DNA from 2 places in the Cytobacillus spongiae genome. Region 2 is predicted to be linked to the other one. Evidence: riboswitches for the same ligand, from Rfam matches in the RefSeq annotation. Region 2 holds a riboswitch; the other holds the start of a gene.

Region 1 (6,268 bases), on a different replicon from region 2:
AGCAGCCTCCTACGAGATTAAGCCAGCCCTTCTCAGCGAAGCCTTTCATCTTCACACTTAGTGAGTCAGGGGTCTCGTTGTAATTCCCCTCCTCATCCGGTAAACCGGCATTGGGGTAACAACTGACATACGTAGTTGCGAGACTTGATAAGGAACGGATATGGTCTCTCATAAATTCAGGACCAGTCGCACAGTTCAATCCTACGACTATTGGATTCAAATGTTCCAATGATAAATAAAATGCTTCGATATTCTGACCTGCCAGTGTGGTTCCCATGGGCTCGATCGTCCCGGATAAAAGAATAGGTACTTCTTTCCCTATGGTATCAAATGCTGTCCGTATCCCAAGATTTGCCGCTTTAACATTCAATGCATCCTGACTCGTTTCAAGCAGGAGCACATCCACTCCTCCATCAAGAAGGCCTTCAGCTTGAACACGGTAGTTATCTACTAACTCACCGAAGCTTATTCCCCCTGTGACAGATAGGGTTTTAGTAGTTGGCCCGAGAGAACCCGCAACAAATCTCGGCCAATCTGGAGTCGATCTTTCACGGGCCACTTTTTTGGCGATTTCTGCGGCCACTTTGTTTATTTCATAAGCTTTGTAGCCCAGATCATATTCATCCAGTACCACGGGAGTTGCTCCAAATGTGTTCGTTTCAATCACATCTGCTCCTGCATCCAGGTATTCAAGATGAATCCTATAAATGACTTCAGGGGCTGTCAAAACAAGATTTTCATTACAACCGTCAAGCTTTTCCCCTCCAAAGTCTTCAGGAGATAATTCCGCTTGTTGAAGCATCGTTCCCATTGCTCCATCGAGTACAAGTATTTTTTTTCTGAGTTGTTGTTCAAACAATGTGATGGCCATAGGGAACCTCTCTTTCTGAATTGACTTTAGCATGAACATAGTGAATTAATTCGATGCTCATATCGTAACGGACAAAAGGAGTGATGAGATAAATGCCATTGAACAACTCGATTGCCGTATCCAATAACTCCTTCGCTATTTCCATTCCCTTTGCTCGCGCAATAACCGGGTCACTTCCAGCCTCATTCATCCTCTTCCTTGTTTCTTCCGGAACATTTATACCAGGAACTTCGTGGTGCAAGAATTCTGCATTTCTTGAGCTGATCAGTGGCATGATTCCAATAAAGATCGGAACATCTAAATGTTTTGTGGCTTCATGCACTTGAAACAGCTGCTCTTTCCCGAATATGGGTTGGGAAATGAAATAATCGGCTCCCGCTTTCTTTTTCTTTTCGAGCCTTTTCACTGAAGCGTTCAAATGCCTGAAATTTGGGTTAAATGCTGCTCCAACTGAAAACTGAGTACGCTCACGGAGTGATTTACCTGAAAACGATATGCCTTCATTGTTCTGCTTGATTAATTCGATAAGTTCAAGGGACGACAGGTCATATACTGATGCAGCCCCTGGAAAATCACCAATCTTGGCGGGATCACCCGTTATCGCTAATATATTGTGAATCCCTAACGTGTGTAAACCCATTAGGTGAGACTGAAGTCCAATCAGGTTCCGATCCCGGCAAGTAATGTGGACTAATGGGGTGAGGTCAAATCTTGATTGGACAAGGCTGCCGATCGCGTCATTTCCTATACGTGGTGATGCCAAGGGGTTATCAGCAAGGGTGATTGCATCGATTCCAGCTCCCTTAAGGGCCTCAGCGCCTTGAAAAAACAGCTTGGTATCCAAATGTTTAGGAGGATCGAGTTCAACGATGATGGTTTTCTTTTCTTTTACCTTCGTATGCAACAGGCTCCCTTTGATAGTCGGAGATGATAACTGAACGATTTCTTTCTTTTTCACCTCTTTTTGTTTCACAGGTTCCCTGCTTTTCAGCCGGGCAGCAACTGATCGGATGTGATCGGGAGTCGTTCCACAGCACCCCCCGATAAGCCTTGCACCCTGCATTCTCAATTCATTGCTTATATCCCCGAAGTAATCCGGTTCAGCAGAGTAATAGAACCGTCCTTCTTCATAATTTGGGAGACTGGCGTTGGGATAGACGGAGATAAATGCTCTTTTAGGAAGGGGGACTGATTCTAAGGAGTTTACCATATGAAATGGACCCATACGGCAATTGATCCCTACAAGATCCGCTCCCAATAATTCCAGTTGTTGAAGGGCATCTTTTACCTCCAGACCATTTTGAAGCACTCCTGTTTCATGGAGGGAGACCTGTGCAATGACAGGAACATCGGTTTCCCGCTTTGCGATATTCAGGACCGTCGTTAATTCCTCGAAATCATAATACGTTTCAAGAAGGATGCCATCCACTCCCTCTAACAATAAACAATATAGCTGTTCACGAAAGCTCCTTTTGATTTCTTCTAACGTCACATTTTGTTTGATTGCCCTGATCCCCCCGATGGTACCGAGAACATAGGTATCAATACCCGCAGCTTTTCGCGCCAGTCGCACTGCAGCAGTGTTGATTTCCTTCACTGAATCTTCCAAACCGTATCTGGAAAGTTTCTGATAATTGGCTCCGTACGTATTGGTCTGAATGATATCCGCTCCAGCATCAGTATATTCTTTATGGACCTTTAACACTTCATTAGGATGGGATAGATTCAATTCTTCAAAGCATCTGTCCACTCCATATGAATACAGCAATGTTCCGATTGCCCCATCTGCAATTAAGATTCTTTCTTTCAATTCTTCCAGTAACGGCTTCATGGCTTCCCCTCCTTTTATTATAGATTTATCACACTAATCCCTTTGTTTTCCTTTATACTGTCCAGCCCGTTTTGAAGATCCTTTATGAGTTCATCCACGTGTTCAAGTCCAACAGATAATCGTAGTAAACCATCTGTAATCCCCCTTCGCTCTCTTTCGTCTTTTGGCATGGAAGCATGTGACATTCTGGATGGATAGGAAAGAATCGACTCTACTGCCCCAAGGCTCACTGCGAAGACAGGAATGGTGACATTTTGAATGAACTGCTTCACCTCATTCTCCCCCTTTAACCTGAAGGAAAGAACGGCTCCAGGGCCTTCTGCTTGTCGTATTTGAATTTCGCGGCCAGGATGAAAACTCAGGCCCGGGTAATACACCTCTTCCACTTCCTTTCTTTTCTCAAGGAAGTTTGCTATTTTAAAAGCTGATTCTGATGACTCCTTCAATCGTACATGCAGTGTTTTCAAACCTCTCAGAAGCAGCCAGCAGTCCTGGACACCGAGGACTGCACCGAAAGAGTTTTGCAAGAAAGAAAGCTTGTTTGCAACCTCTATATTCCCCGTTACGGCAAGGCCTGCTAATACGTCACTATGACCGGCAAGAAACTTCGTCGCACTGTGAAGAACAACATCTACCCCTAAACTGATCGGTCTTTGAAGAAGGGGGGTCATAAAGGTATTATCTAGAAATGTTAAACATCCATTCGCTTTGGCAAGCTTCACCACTCCTTCAATATCCGTAATATTCAAAAGCGGGTTTGAGGGAGTTTCCATATAAATCACTTTCGTATTGTGCTTTATTGCACAAGCCACCTCATGGAGGTCCTTCATGTTTACAAATGAATATTCAATACCAAACTTGGTAAGTACCTCTGTAATCATTCTGTAAGTTCCGCCGTACACTTCTTCAGATACGAGAACATGATCTCCGCTTGATAATAATAAAAAGCTTGTTGAGATGGCTGCCATTCCCGATGAAAAGGCAAATCCTTTTATTCCTCCTTCTAATTCTGCAATCGTTTCTTCTACAGTTTCCCGCGTCGGATTACCTGAACGGCTGTAATCATATGTTCCATACTGATCGAAATTCTGTTGATGGAAGGTGGTAGCATGATGAAGCGGCGTAGAAACAGCACCGGTTTCTTTGTCAACCCCGTGAGAATGAATGAGTGACGTCTGAAGTGAAAATGGTTTTTTACTCATACGTAAGCACCTCTTTCTCCAATTGATGAAACACATTCTCCAAGTCTTCAATAAGGTCATCTATATATTCGATTCCCACCGAAAATCGCAGGAGTCTGTTGCATATCCCTATCTTTTTTCTTTCTTCCTCAGGAATGTCAGCATGTGTTTGCGTAGCAGGATAAGTGATGAAGCTTTCTACTCCACCCAGGCTTTCTGCAAATGTAATGACCTTCAAGTGTTTCAGGAAGGGGGCAACCCATTCTTCTTTTGCAATACGAAAAGAAAGCATTCCTCCCTTTCCTGGATATAAAACATCCGTTACACATTCATGCTCTTCAAGGTACTTTGCCAGTCTCTTTGCATTTTTTTCATGCTGAGCCATGCGAAGACTCAGGGTTTTCATTCCCCTTAATAAGAGCCAACAATCGAATGGGGCAAGCACCGCACCTATAGAGTTTTGGATAGTATAGAGCTTTTCACCAAGATCTGTTGTATTTACGACCACAATGCCAGCCAATACATCATTGTGTCCCCCTAAATATTTCGTAGCGCTGTGAATCACCATATCCGCCCCATTGGTAATGGGTTTCTGCAGCACAGGTGTGTAAAAGGTATTGTCGACAATGAGAAGCAGCCCCCTTTCTTTTGCTATGTCGGCTACTTCTGAGATACTCGCCTCATTCATTAACGGATTGGTAGGAGATTCAAGGAAAATGGCTCTGGTCTCGGCAGATATCTTTCCCTTTATTGCCCCCATGTCACTTGTATCAATAAAGTGACATTTGATCCCATATTGTGCTTCATACTGAACGAATAATCGGTAGCTGCCACCGTATAAATCTTTCGACACAATCAATTCATCCCCGCTCACAAATAGGTTCAAAACGGCCTGGATGGCCGCCATCCCCGAACTAAAGGCAAATCCCCTCTCCCCCTCCTCCAATTCTGCAAGAGTTTCTTCTAATGTAGTACGGGTCGGATTACCCGTTCTTGAATAATCATAGCCTGTCGATTCCCCGATCCCCTTATGTGCATAGGCAGTGGTTAAATGAATAGGCAGGCTTACGGCACCCGTACCGGGATCTTTTCGGTTTCCTGCCTGGACCAGTAACGTATCAATATGATTTTTCAACTTTCTTCTCTCCTTTTCTTCCTTGAAATCGAAAAGAAAAAAACAAAAAACCTTCTTAAAAAATAAGAAGGTTTTGTACATTCGTTTTCCCTCTTATCGTTCAAGTTGACATCAACTTGCTGGAATTAGCACCATACCTGATACTGCGGCTGGTTGCTGAGGTGTCGTCGGGCCAGTCCCTCTACCTCTCTTGATAAGAAACTATATGATTGTGTGAAAAATAACTTTCCCATAACTTATAACAAAGAATGTTAATTGTCAATGAGAATTATGAATTATCTGAAAATATATGATAATGATCGGTCACACCAGCAGGTTCTAAGTTACTGATAAATCCCGATTTTTTCTTTAATTTCTTTCAAAAAGGGAATCGTTTTTTTTCTGGCTTTCTTTGCTCCATCGTATAGGATAGCATCAAGCTTCCGGGGATTGGCTATCAGTTCATCATATTTCAAGCGAGGTTCTGCAATAAAGGAATTCATTACTCCAAATAGCTCTTTCTTCGCTTCCCCCCAGCCTATCCCTTGTTCAAATCTCCTTCTCATCTCTACAGTTTGTTCGATGGTGGCAAATTCTTTGTAAAGGGCAAAAATGACGGATGAGTCAGGGTCCTTAGGCTCTTCAGCCGGCATGGAATCAGTCTTGATCTTATTGATCAGTTTTTGAAGCTTTTTTGGTTCCTCGAACAAAGGAATCGTATTATTATAGCTTTTGCTCATTTTACGTCCGTCGAGTCCAGGTATAACGGATGTTTCTTCCTGAATGATATATTCTGGGATCGTAAATATTTTTCCATATTGTTTGTTGAAGCTTTCAGCCAGGTCACGTGCGATTTCAACATGTTGTATCTGGTCTTTCCCCACAGGCACCAACTCTGATTGAAAGAGGAGAATATCAGCGGCCATTAATATGGGGTACGTGAATAATCCCATGTTGATTCCTGCATCTACATCTTTTCCACTACGTTGATTTCCCTCTGCAAGGGATTTGTAAGCGTGAGCACGATTCATCAATCCCTTGGGTGCAAAACAGGAAAGAATCCAGCTTAACTCAAAAATTTCAGGAATGTCGGATTGACGATAAAAGATTGCCCGATCAGGGTCGAGGCCGAGAGCCAACCAGGCTGCAGCGACTCCGTATGAAAGTTCCTTCAATTGATTTTGATCGTGTATTTTGGTAAGACCATGATAGTCTGCAACAAAGTATGCCTTCTGGTATGATTCATTCTCTGCCAAACGCAATGCAGGTTT
Region 2 (6,268 bases):
TTAGCACAAAAAACAAAAGGGAGAGATGAGGATGTCAGAAAAACAAAAGAATTATCGATTAGAAACGTTAGGAGTACATGGGGGATTAACACCAGACCCAACTACGGGTGCAAGAGCGGTACCAATTTATCAAAATAATGCTTATCAATTCCGCAATACAGAACATGCCGCTGATTTATTTGCGCTTAAAGAGCCAGGATATATTTACTCGCGCATTCATAACCCAACTGTCACAGTATTTGAGGAACGAATCGCTCTCCTTGAAGGAGGGGGTGGGGCTTTAGCTGTTGCGAGTGGGATGGCTGCTATTACAACTGCCATTCTAAACGTAGCAGAAGCGGGTGACGAGATTGTCGCTGCTTCGAATCTCTATGGGGGAACATACAACTTATTTACTGTAACGCTTCCAAAGTATGGGATAACTGTAAAGCTTGTTGATTCAAGTGATGTGGAGAATTTCCGTCAAGCGATTACAGCAAAAACGAAGGCTGTATTTGCTGAAACAATTGGAAACCCAAGTCTACGCGTACTAGATATTGAGAAAGTGGCTAAGGTAGCTCATGAAAATGGGATCCCACTTATTGTGGATAACACATTTGCCACACCATATCTATGTCGTCCAATAGACTACGGAGCTGATATTGTTGTTCATTCGGCAACGAAATGGCTCCTTGGCAATGGAACAACATTAGGAGGGGTCATTGTTGATGGAGGAAAGTTTGATTGGAATTCTCCAAAGTTCCCATCTTTCATTAAGCCAGATCCAAGTTATCATGACATTGTCTATAGTGAGGCACTTGGTCCATTGGCATATATCGTGAAAGCGCGTGTTCAGCTATTAAGAGACTTAGGGCCCTCTCTTAGTCCACAAAATGCATTTCAATTTACTTTAGGTTTAGAAACTCTTCATGTACGTATGAAGGAGCATGTGGCAAATGCAAGAAAGGTTATCCACTATTTAGAATCACATCCAGCCGTGAACTGGGTGGGGCATCCCGAGCATGAAAAGCACCCAGATGTGAAACTAGCTGAAAAATACCTACCAAAAGGGGCTGGCTCTGTTCTTGTTTTTGGAATTGCAGGTGGAAGAGAAGCAGGTGCGAAATTTATTAACCAGCTGGAGCTTTGGGCACATGTGGCGAATGTGGGAGATGCGAAGAGCTTGGTCATTCATCCAGCTAGTACGACCCATCAGCAGCTAGATTCAGAAGGCTTGAAAAAAGCGGGCGTTTCAGAAGATCTTATTCGCCTATCTGTTGGAATTGAAAATGTTGAGGATTTAATTGATGATCTAGAACAAGCACTTGAAATAGCTACTGGTATTTCTTCATCTGTTGCAGCTAAGGTATAAGATTCCATCATTTTTTTCGTTGACACCCCTTTTTATCCATGATACGATAAATTTCGTAATTTAAAAAATACTTACTTCGTTTAAAGTGTTAATTGAATATAGAATGTTTGCTCTTATCCAGAGAGGTGGAGGGATGTGCCCTATGAAGCCCGGCAACCGTCAGTGAAAATCTGAAATGGTGCCAATTCACACAAAGCTGTTTGCTTTGGAAGATGAGAGAAAGGAAACGAACGTATGCCTTTCTGCTCATGAGTAGAAAGGCTTTTTTGTTTTTTTGAACATTTCACCTATATAGGAAGATGGATAAGATGATGACCTTTGAATGAATTATCCAATTGATTCAAAGGATAACAGCATAGACGAAGGGATAAAAGGGGTGGTAAACAAATGATCTCGATACAGAATGTTAAAAAAATATACTCATCCAAAAATGGTCAGGTTGTTGCAGTAGATGATGTTAACCTTCAAATTAAAGAGGGTGAGATTTTCGGTGTGATTGGTTACAGTGGTGCGGGAAAAAGTACACTTATTCGCATGTTAAATGGCCTTGAACTCCCATCTGAAGGTACGGTGACGGTTGCTGGAAACGAAGTATCTAAAGTTAAAGGAGAGAAACTTCGCAAAGCACGTCATGAAATTAGCATGATTTTTCAGCATTTTAATTTATTATGGTCACGAACAGTCCGCGAGAACATTGCTTTCCCACTAGAAATTGCAGGAGTTGCAAGTAATGAGCGTCGCACACGCGTCGATGAGTTAATTAAGCTTGTAGGACTTGAAGGACGAGAAGATGCCTACCCATCTCAACTGAGTGGAGGACAGAAGCAGCGAGTAGGGATTGCAAGAGCACTTGCAAATAACCCGAAAGTACTTTTATGTGATGAGGCAACATCTGCTCTTGATCCACAAACGACCGATTCTATTTTAGAACTCTTGGTAGATATTAATGCACGCCTCGGCTTAACGATTGTCTTAATCACTCATGAAATGCATGTAATTCGAAAAATTTGTCATCAGGTAGCTGTGATGGAGTCTGGACAAATTGTTGAGATGGGTCCAGTACTAGATGTGTTTAAACATCCCAAACAGTCCATTACGAAGCGATTTGTTCAACAAGTAACAGAACCTGAAGAAACGAAAGAAACGATTGAGCATCTACTGGAGCAATATCCACAGGGGAAGGTTGTTCAATTGACCTTTGTAGGTGAAGCAGCTGAACAGCCGCTCATTACCAACCTCATTCGAAAGCATGATGTAAGTGTAAATATCCTTCAAGGGAAAATATCACAAACACAGAATGGGTCCTATGGAACATTATTCATCCATATAGATGGAGAGCTGAATGAAGTGACAAGAGCAATGGAATTTCTTCATTCCCAGCAAGTTGGAGTGGAGGTGATTTCTAATGGCTGAGCTTTTTCCAAATGTTAATTGGGAATCCATGATAGAAGCAACGAAAGAAACTTTATATATGACAGCCATTTCCGTGGCAGTAACTTTCGTATTAGGTATCATATTAGGATTGCTCTTATTTCTAACAGCGAAGGGGAATATTTGGGAGAATAACTTCGTGAATAAAATAATAGGCGGGTTCGTGAATATTTTTCGATCCATTCCTTTTATTATCTTAATTGTCCTATTAATTCCGTTTACTAAATTCATTGTAGGCACGATGATTGGAGAAAATGCAGCATTACCAGCACTAGTCATTGGTGCAGCTCCCTTTTATGCGAGAATGGTCGAAATCGGACTAAGGGAAATTGATAAAGGGGTTATTGAGGCAGCAAAATCAATGGGAGCTAAAACATCAACGATTATTTGGAAGGTTCTTCTGCCGGAATCAATGCCTGCATTAGTTTCGGGTATAACCGTTACAGCTATTGCTCTAGTAGGCTATACGGCAATGGCAGGTGTCATCGGAGCTGGTGGGCTTGGAAATCTAGCTTACTTAGAAGGATTTCAAAGAGGTCGCAATGATGTCACCTTTATGGCGACAATCGTAATTTTAATAATTGTATTTATCATTCAATTTATTGGTGATTACGTCACTTCCAAACTAGACAAACGATAGGAGAGACAAAAAATGAAAAAATGGGTAAGTTCAATTTTAACATTCGCAGTAGTTTTGGTTTTAGCTGCATGTGGTACTTCAGATGAAGGAAAATCAGGTGACAAAGCAGCTGATCAGAAGAAAATTGTTGTTGGAGCATCAAATGTTCCACATGCAGAAATCTTAGAGCAAGTAAAACCTCTTTTGGAAGAAAAGGGCATTGAGCTTGAAATTCAACCATTCCAAGATTATGTATTGCCAAACAAGGCGTTAGCAGATAATGAATTAGATGCGAACTACTTTCAGCACATTCCATATTTAGAAGCGCAAATTGCTGAAAACGGGTATGATTTTGTGAATGCTGGTGGAATTCATATTGAACCAATTGGCGTTTACTCTAAAAAGTATAAAAGCTTAGATGAACTACCTGAAGGTGCTACGATCATCATGAGTAATTCTGTTGCAGACCATGGACGTATTTTGACAATGCTTGAAAAAGAAGGATTAATTACGTTAAAAGAAGGCATTGAGAAAGTGAAAGCAACAGTTGCAGATATTGAAGAAAATGAGAAAAATCTAAATTTCGATACGGAATATGAAGCAGCATTATTACCACAAATTTATAACAATGATGAAGGTGACGCAGTTCTCATTAACTCTAACTATGCAATTGATGCTGGATTAAACCCAACAGAGGATGCCATTGCGATTGAAGGGGAGCAATCACCATATGTAAATGTGATTGCTGTACGTTCTGGGGACGAGAATAGTGAAGAAATCAATGCTCTAGTTGAAGTATTACGATCGAAAGAAATTCAAGATTTTATTTTAGAAAAGTATGAAGGTGCTGTTGTTCCGGTCACAGAATAATTGACTTCAAATGGTACTAAAGAAAATCCTAGAACAACATGCCGATAAATTTACTAAACAGGGTCTAGCATAGGCCCTGTTTTTTTTAGGGTATTTTCTAAAAGAATATTGTATCACCCCAAGAAAGATTCCCTTCTTCATACGATAGCTGGCAGGTTGGAGCGGAAGAGTGCGAGACACTTGAGGGAGCAGTGGGACAGTTGAGATCCCACAGGCTAAGCCGAGGATACTCACCGTACGTCTTACGGAAAGCAAGGACCTGGAGCGGAAACTGAGCATGTTTCAAAAAGCTACAACGGATAGGAAAACAGATTTTTTAAAAGAATAGTTTGTTTCCTATTCAAACATACTAACGAAGAAAAAGTCTTAGCTTTCAGAGTGAGTATGTCTAAAGAAAGCTTCTTATTATGAATATGATGGGAGTTGTGAATAAAATGGAACATCAATATGAAGCAAATAATTCAATACAAGGTGCACTACATGACTATAAGCTAGGCTTAGGAGTTTTTACGGAGAAGATGCCTGAACTCGCTCATCATTATCATGCATTTACTGAAGAATGCTTTAAAGCTGGTTCGCTTTCGCAAAAAGATAAGCAATTAATTGCGCTTGGAATTAGTCTATATTCACAAGATGAGTATTGCATCATTTATCATGTCAAGGGCTGTATAGATCAAGGGGCTACAGAAGAGGAAATATTGGAAGCTGTTGGAGTTACTGCTGCATTCGGCGGAGGTGCTGCAATGAGTCAAGCGGTAACGTTAGTTCAAGAAGCAATGACAGAATTAAATAATTTACAATAGAAATTGCATAATCAAGAAGAATAGGGAGTTATTTTCCAAAATGATAAGAACGCTGGAGGTGAGTGTTTTACACTCTCTCCTATCCATACATACCCTTATTTTCAACGGTTTTCCCGCTTTGTAACGTACAACGATTCAATGATAACATAATAATTGTTTAAACGAATCGCTTATGCGAGAAAAACCGAAAGGATGGATTCATTATCAGTCAGTTACAACTCAATTATACAAGTGAGATGGAAAAGGCTATGCATGGGGCCCATGGAGTTGGCTATGAATTATATCGTCGAAAGCACGAGGTTCGAATGAGAGTAGAACAGAAAAGACAGGAAGACTATGTCGAAAGCCAACGCATGATTGCTGACTTAGATCGAAAATTAAACTCATAAAAATGAAAAGTGACAATTAAGTGAATAGAGCAAAAGAAACGAGTGAGAGGCTGGGATATAAGTATTTCAGTCGATGGTATATCCGAACGATTAGGAGTTATCTCCTTACTAGTTCGGGTATTTTTGTTTGTTTGGAAATCAAATTTTTAAAATAGTGGAATGGAGCGGAAGACACTCGACTACTAAGGGAAATAGAGGAAAGGCAGCGAGGAGACTCAGATTCCTCCCCGCGGAAAGCGAGTGTCTGCAGCGCATTTACAACCAAACTATATGAAAAAAGTCGTTGTTCGTCTTTGAGAAAGTGTCATTTAGTTATGTCACAGCCTCATGGAAAAAATCCATTGTTCTCTGCTTGAATCAGACGCATTTCGTCAGTATGTACTTGACAGGATTTAGGATTTAGTACAAACATCATCTATGAGAAGCAATTTTAGTATGGATTCGACTTGCTGGAATGATTGAAATTCATTCTCAATAAGATACTGATAAATGAGAATAGTTTTCAATTGTTTTTTCTTTTTACTACATGGATTAAGAACTTAATGGGTAAAATAAGATAGTCTTTTTTTTGAAAGCACCAACACAATAATGAAATGACTTACTGATAGATTAATCGTTGCTTCTCTGTAGAATTCTAGGCCGAAAATTAATGAATTTATTAAAAGTATAAAAGTTTTTCACTATGTTCAACTTGTAAAATATCTTATCCTATAAATAATGTAATTCAAGTGAGCTATTTTCTTTTTTTATTTCGTGTTTAAAAGTTCATGTAAATTAAAGAAGTAAACACTGCTAAAGAGTTGCT

What was found. A riboswitch is a leader RNA that binds a small molecule or an ion and turns the genes downstream of it on or off. The one in region 2 is predicted to bind S-adenosylmethionine.
Region 1: another riboswitch for S-adenosylmethionine. It lies ahead of LS684_RS21410 (methionine biosynthesis PLP-dependent protein); the one in region 2 lies ahead of LS684_RS17715 (methionine ABC transporter ATP-binding protein).

The regions. Positions count from the first base shown of each region.
Region 1 is NZ_CP089998.1:182,323-188,590, reverse strand. It holds gene metH (methionine synthase) at 1-871, opposite strand, end outside; gene LS684_RS21420 (bifunctional homocysteine S-methyltransferase/methylenetetrahydrofolate reductase) at 852-2,702, opposite strand; gene metC (cystathionine beta-lyase) at 2,720-3,904, opposite strand; gene LS684_RS21410 (methionine biosynthesis PLP-dependent protein) at 3,897-5,018, opposite strand; SAM riboswitch class I at 5,109-5,218, opposite strand; gene LS684_RS21405 (tryptophan--tRNA ligase) at 5,342-6,268, opposite strand, start outside.
Region 2 is NZ_CP089997.1:3,492,094-3,498,361, reverse strand. It holds gene LS684_RS17720 (O-acetylhomoserine aminocarboxypropyltransferase/cysteine synthase family protein) at 32-1,351, shown strand; SAM riboswitch class I at 1,462-1,570, shown strand; gene LS684_RS17715 (methionine ABC transporter ATP-binding protein) at 1,739-2,764, shown strand; gene LS684_RS17710 (methionine ABC transporter permease) at 2,757-3,422, shown strand; gene LS684_RS17705 (MetQ/NlpA family ABC transporter substrate-binding protein) at 3,435-4,271, shown strand; gene LS684_RS17700 (carboxymuconolactone decarboxylase family protein) at 4,706-5,074, shown strand; gene LS684_RS17695 (YuzK family famiily protein) at 5,323-5,463, shown strand.